DNA from 3 places in the Photobacterium kishitanii genome. Region 1 is predicted to be linked to each of the others. Evidence: riboswitches for the same ligand, from Rfam matches in the RefSeq annotation. Region 1 holds a riboswitch; each other region holds the start of a gene.
The links. Region 1 has a riboswitch for lysine ahead of PPBDW_RS10885 (Na+/H+ antiporter NhaC family protein). Riboswitches for the same ligand answer to the same signal wherever they lie in the genome.
Positions count from the first base shown of each region.

Region 2: linked by a shared signal. The riboswitch ahead of PPBDW_RS06690 (Na+/H+ antiporter NhaC family protein) and the one ahead of PPBDW_RS10885 (Na+/H+ antiporter NhaC family protein) in region 1 are both predicted to bind lysine.
Region 3: linked by a shared signal. The riboswitch ahead of lysC (lysine-sensitive aspartokinase 3) and the one ahead of PPBDW_RS10885 (Na+/H+ antiporter NhaC family protein) in region 1 are both predicted to bind lysine.

Region 1 is NZ_LN794352.1:2,320,364-2,322,643, forward strand. Features, by position in the region: gene PPBDW_RS10885 (Na+/H+ antiporter NhaC family protein) at 1-1,192, opposite strand, end outside; lysine riboswitch at 1,301-1,482, opposite strand; gene PPBDW_RS10890 (H-NS family histone-like protein) at 1,861-2,256, shown strand.
Region 2 is NZ_LN794352.1:1,400,460-1,402,739, forward strand. Features, by position in the region: gene PPBDW_RS06690 (Na+/H+ antiporter NhaC family protein) at 1-1,374, opposite strand, end outside; lysine riboswitch at 1,458-1,632, opposite strand; gene ccoP (cytochrome-c oxidase, cbb3-type subunit III) at 1,785-2,280, opposite strand, start outside.
Region 3 is NZ_LN794352.1:349,179-351,458, reverse strand. Features, by position in the region: gene PPBDW_RS01895 (pyridoxal-phosphate-dependent aminotransferase family protein) at 1-228, opposite strand, end outside; lysine riboswitch at 433-615, shown strand; gene lysC (lysine-sensitive aspartokinase 3) at 723-2,096, shown strand; gene metH (methionine synthase) at 2,164-2,280, opposite strand, start outside.

The DNA of each region.
Region 1 (2,280 bases):
GTAAAAATAAAATCATTGGCAATAATGCTGGATTAATATTTCCTTGCACAAGGGTCGATAAATATTGCCCCGTTTTCATATCACCAATAACACTACCAATACTCCATGCGAATAGTAGAATTAATATCGCGCCAAACATTGATTTTGCGCCAATCCATAATGTGTTACCAATATCTGATACTGGAATTCGCTGACGAAACACCGGTATGATTGCCGCAACTAAACCAAAGGCTCCACCTAAGCATAATGCTTGACCGACATTGGTATTTTCAAAGGCGCCTAATAGTGCAAACGGCTTACCTTCTGCTGCTAGTACCTGATAGCCGGTAAACACCATAAAAAAGAACGTCGCTATAATAAGAATAACAATTGGCCATACTAAATCGCCAACGCGACCATTCTGACTTTCTTTTATATCGAGTTCTTCGGTTAAATCTTTAGCTTGCTCGTCAACGTCACCACCAACATCTGTACCGCGACCATGACTCGCAGCAAGTTCATGCTTTCTCATCGGCCCAATATCCCATTGGAACCACGACACGACAAAGACCATTGCTAACGCAAAAATAGCATAGAAGTTCATTGGTGCTAACGTCATAAAAGCACTCAATGGCGTATATTCCGTAACGCCATGAGTGACTAATATGCCGCCAATCAAGGTAATAATATATGCCCCCCAACTTGATGCCGGCATTAATACACACATAGGTGCGGCAGTAGAATCAAGAATATAGGCTAATTTCGAACGTGATACCTGAAAGCGATCAGTAACAGGGCGAGCGATAGAACCAACAGCAAGGCTATTAAAATAGTCGTCGACAAAAATGAATACGCCTAAAAAAGCAGCGAGAAGTTTTGCCCCACGTTTGGTCTTAATTTTAGTTTGTGCCCACTCAGCAAAAGCACGCGTACCACCTGAAAGTGTCAATAAGGCTGTCGTCATTCCCAGCAATATTAAAAATAGTACGATACTCATATTCCAAGTATTAATACCACCATCAGAAATAAACAGCCCTTTGATTGATGTGGCAAGGTAAGATCCTGTATTTGCGAAAGAAAAATCGTTAAGAAATAATGCTCCAAGTACAACACCAGTACCTAAAGACAATAACACTCTACGGGTTAAAATCGCCAAGCCAAGTGCAACTAACGGCGGAATAATGGATGTTAAGGAATGGGAAAAATCTATCAAAGTTTATGATCTCTAAGACAACCAATTTTGGTTAGAAGATCTACTGCTTGATATAGGCGCAATGGCATATTAATTTGAGTATAAGGAAAGAAGGTTAGCCTTTCCAGCCTCCACAGTAGCACTCCATAGTTATGTGTTTATCTACTATGGCAGTGTTGCACTTCTTCAATGCAACCCCAGTAAGAATATTTGATAGCTATATCTCACTTCGGCATCGGCTCCTTTCGCTAATAGTCATCGGTATCACCCTCGTATTAGTTACTGATAAACAATGCACCTCTACCCTTATCGTTAAGGAATAAATCATTCTACGTAAATAGCGAAATATTGCAACATCGGAAATCTAAAAAATTAACAACAAAAATCATAAATAGACCAAATGTAACCATAACCATCCAATAATAATGAAGTAGCATAACATTTTAAATTTTATTATCATTTAACATATAAAACGCTGTAACAATAACTAAAACTATTCCGCTTGTATTTATACTATTAATGAAGATACATTTTATAAATAGTCTCATATACTAAATATAAATACTTTTTAAATTAAAGAAGTGATTAAAATGTTTTACACTGAATGTATAAAAGTATTACTATTGCAAAATATGTTTTAACGCTGCTATTATTATTTATAGTTAATTAAAAATAACAGGAAATATAAAATGTCTGATGCAATGAAAGCGCTTTTAAATCTTCGTAGCCTACGCGCACTTTCTCGTGAATATACACTAGAACAACTTGAAGAAGCGTTGGATAAACTAACAACAGTTGTTACTGAACGTTCTGAAGCTGAAGCTGAAGAACAAGCAAAAGAAAATGAACGTAATGAAAAGCTAGCTCAATATCGTGAAATGCTTTTAGCTGACGGTATTGACCCTGAAGAATTACTAGCAAGTTTAGCTAAAGCACCAAAAGCAAAGCGTGCAAGTCGTCCGGCTAAATATAAATTCATCGATGAGAATGGCGATGAAAAAACATGGACAGGCCAAGGCCGTACACCTAGCGCTCTAAAGAAAGCACTAGATGATGGTCAAGCTCTTGAAGAATTCGAGATCTAATATATAAAGAATAAATAAAAAGCC
Region 2 (2,280 bases), 920 kb from region 1:
TGTTGCTGACAAAATACTGGTGCTTGAGATAGGTGAACTGTGGTCACCAAATACCGAGCCTGCTAAGACTGCAGATAGCATAGGCATGAGTAGGTTAACATCACTCGCAATAGCCATATCACCAGCTAGTGGTAGCATGATACCAAATGTGCCCCAGCTAGTACCGGTTGCAAAAGACATTCCACACGATAGTAAGAACACTAGTGCTGGTAGTAACTCAACGGGTAAACCATTCTTAGTTAATGATGCTAAGTATTGTCCAGTTTCCATATCACTAACAACAGTACCAATTGTCCATGCAAATAACAGAATGATAATTGCAGGCATCATCGCTTGAACGCCTTGAGGCGCAGCCGTTAACCATGTTTTTAATGGTAATTTTAAGCGTAGTGCCAATACAATTGATACCGCAAGACTACATAATGCAGCGTAAACTAATGATGAGCCAACATCTGTATGTTCTAGCGATCCAATTAGAGTAAATGCCTGACCTTTAGCTGCTAATACATCAGCACCACTTATGATCATAAACATAACGCTAGTAACTGTTAGAGTTAGAATAGGTAAGACCATATCAACCATGGTGCCATTACCTTCACCTTCGGTGGTGATTTCTAGCCCTTTAGGGTGACCTTTAGACTCATCCCAAAGTTGACCTTCACGAGCACGTTCTTCATGCTTGCGCATTGGGCCAATATCAAGCTGGAATGTGATAACTACAAGTACCATTAATAAGGTAAATACAGCATACAGGTTCATTGGAATCATTTGTACGAACAATGATATAGGACTAGTTTCGGTAATATCATTAGTGACTAAAATCCCACCTAGAATAGCGATGATATATGCGCCCCATGATGAGATAGGGGTAATTACACATACAGGCGCTGCAGTTGAATCAAGCAGATAAGCCAATTTCGCACGTGAAATTTGAAAGCGATCAGTCACAGGACGACAAATGGGCCCAACAGATAAGCTATGAAAAAAGTCATCAATGAAAAAAGCAAATACCATCATACCCGTTAAGATATTCGCACTGCGACGATCTTTACAGCGACGAACACCCCATTCAGCGAAGGCTTTAGTTGCCCCTGTTGCGGTCATTAAGCTAATCAATCCGCCCAGTAATAACATAAATAACAACATGTTAACGTTACTGGTATTGACAGCACCATCAGCCCAAACTAAGCCAAGAATTTGATGTAAAAGATATTGTAGTGCAGCGAGTGGGTTGTAATTATTTAGAAGGATTGATCCTGCAATTATGCCCACGCCTAAAGATAACAATACGCGGCGGGTAGTAATTGCAAGAATAACTGCCAGTAGTGCAGGTACCACTGATAATAGTGAATCAGAATATTGGATTAAATTCATGGATCTCTTAAACACCTATAATAAGGTGGAGATCTACCGAAAGGATAGAGAAACAGATTTCTTGAGAAATAATACTTCTTATCCCTTAGGGTAGCGCTCCATAGACAAAATAACTATGGCAGTTCTGCACTTCTTAAATACAGAACCAGCGATCATTGATGACTCAATAATCACTTCGGCGCTGACTCCTTTCCTCGGCTTTCATTGGGGATCTCCCTCCAACCGAATACTCTTAGGCAGCGCGCCTCTACTCAAAGGATTAAGGCTTGACTATACCGATATATTTTTCACAAGCAATAAAAAAAAACGCATAAATGTGTAATAGGTTTAAATTTCATCAAGTCGGCTAACTGATCGTGGTTTCAATCAGTTAGCTGAATGTTATTTCGTTATCGTTGCATATTGTTTCGTTATTCAGGATTATTATTCATTGGTTGAGTAAGGTTATGAATATTTCCAGCAAATCCAGCCTTGATAAGATCGGTGCGAATTTTGGTGACTTGGGTTGTTGTGATTGGAATGTCTCTACCACCTAATTTTTGACGTACAAATGTAATTAATTGTGCCAAATCTGCATCATTTAGAACGGTGTTAAAACTGCTCATCGGCATAAAGTCAATTTCTTGCTCTAAGTAATTAGGTACAAGGCCTCGAATGGTTACTGCAATCGTATCATAAGGGTCTTTATGCATAATAATGCCATTATTTAGCAGCGTGGGGGCAATGCCCTCACGACCTTTGCCGTCAGCGCCGTGGCAAGCGCCGCAAGTTTGAATATATAACCCGTAAAGTTGTTGTTCCTTTTTGAGTGGATCTGTAGCTGAACCTTCTAAATTAGGATCTTGAACATTGACTTGTGCTGGAATTAAGTCGCCAAAACCAGGCGGTGTGATTTGACCAACGGAT
Region 3 (2,280 bases), 2.0 Mb from region 1:
CGCTTCCATACCCGCACTACCTGGAGCAGACACTGCAATCGTAAACGCATTGTTTGTTTGAAAAGCGTATTGCAACAACTGCTTGATCTCATCCATCATTTTAATAAATAACGGATCAAGATGACCAATTGTCGGTCGGCTCAACGCTTGCAAAACCTGCGGATAAATATCAGAAGGACCTGGCCCCATAAGGGTTCTTTGGGGAGGCATAAAACTGGTGATAGGCATAGATTCAACTCCATTAAATCATGATTATTATCAATAAGGTGTGCACGTTAGTGGTTATTACAGAATATTAGAGCAATACCAAAGCCGCAAGTAATACCCCCAAACCCTGTTCGCTACACATACTTTTTGTTAACTATCGAGAAATTATCATTTAACAATTGACAACCAAGGCGAATTTCCTATTCAATGATAACAGTGTTTATTCACTACAGAAGAGGTGCGTTACCCAGGTATCAATATTGTAGGTCCCAATCCTTAAACCATATTGAGAGGGGGGAGTAACGCCGAGATATAACGCGTTTGGGGCACGTTATATCGGCTATGAAAGTTGAATCTTTCAGGCTGTCATCTAAGTCAGGTTGACTATGATGGGGAGCTTCTGGGTAGCCGCTACCAGCGTTACTGCCTATTACCTCCTCGACAATGGACGTCGGGAATTCTTCCGAAGTAAATAACCTACCTTGCAGCATTTACGATAAAGGGAGAACACCGTAATGAGCATTACTCCAGCAGCAGCTATAAACCAGTTAATTGTCGCTAAATTTGGCGGTACTAGTGTTGCCGATTACGCAGCAATGTGTCGCAGTGCTGACATCGTTATCACTAACCCACACACTAAAATAGTATTAATTAGTGCCTGTTCGGGAGTAACTAACTTATTAGTTGCATTAGCCAATGGTATTAGTGATATCACTTCACGCCAGCAGCATTTACAGCAATTAACCAATATTCATCAACAGATCCTTGATCAACTGCAACACCCAAATACTGTTAGCGATGCTATTTATGCATTACTCGATGACATTGCTTCTGCCGCAACCCAAGCCGCAACTAAACCGTCACCACAACTAACCGATCAACTGGTCAGCCACGGCGAATTATTATCGACCCATCTGTTTAACCAAATTTTAGTTGAAATGAATGCTGCCGCGATTAGATTTGATATTCGTACTGTGATGCGAACTGACGCTCAATTTGGCAAAGCGATTCCACAACCAGAGATTATTCGTCAATTAGCTCAGCAACATTTAATACCACTCTTAGCTACCCATGTAGTGGTCTCACAAGGTTTTATTGGTAGTGATAGCCAAGGCAATACCACCACGCTTGGTCGAGGTGGCAGTGATTACAGCGCGGCATTAATTGCAGAAGCGACGGATGCTACTACCTTAGAAATCTGGACCGATGTACCAGGGATGTACACCACTGATCCACGTATTACCACCGCCGCTAAGCCGATTAAAGAAATCAGTTTTAGTGAAGCTTCTGAAATGGCAAACTTTGGCGCTAAAATACTCCATCCATCGACACTGGTACCAGCGGTACGGCAACAGATCCCAGTATTTGTCGGCTCATCAAAAGCTCCCCAGCAAGGCGGGACTTGGATTCGAAAAACAGTTGACCAAGCGCCGTTATTTAGAGCATTGGCACTGCGTGGTAATCAAACCATGGTGACCCTAACTAGCCTTAATATGTTTCATGCTTATGGCTTTCTAGCAGAAGTCTTCCGCATTCTGGCTGAGCATAAAATATCCGTCGATTTAATTACTACCTCAGAAGTCAGCGTATCATTAACACTTGATCAAACCGACACTGGCGGCGGAGCACCAACACTACCACTCGCTGCAGTAGAACAGCTCAATCAATTATGTCGTGTTGACATCGAACAAGGATTATCGCTAGTCGCATTAATTGGTAATCGTATGAGCAATAGTAAAGGCTCAGCTAAACATATTTTTGGCGCACTCGATGCTTATAATTTACGGCTAATTTGTTATGGCGCTAGCCCGCACAATTTATGCTTCTTGGTTGATGAGGCTGATGCAAAATCGGTGGTGAGCACGCTCCATCAACAACTCTTAGAATAATAGCCACTACCAGAAATAAAAAAGGCGCAAACTTTGCGCCTTATTTATTTTTAGCCGAAGAATATCATTATAAATTAGGCCCGAGCCACTTCTCAGCCTCGATCATATTCCACCCCTTACGATCGGCATAACTGGCTAACTGATCATGTTGGATCTGCGCCACCGCAAAATAGCGTGCATCAGG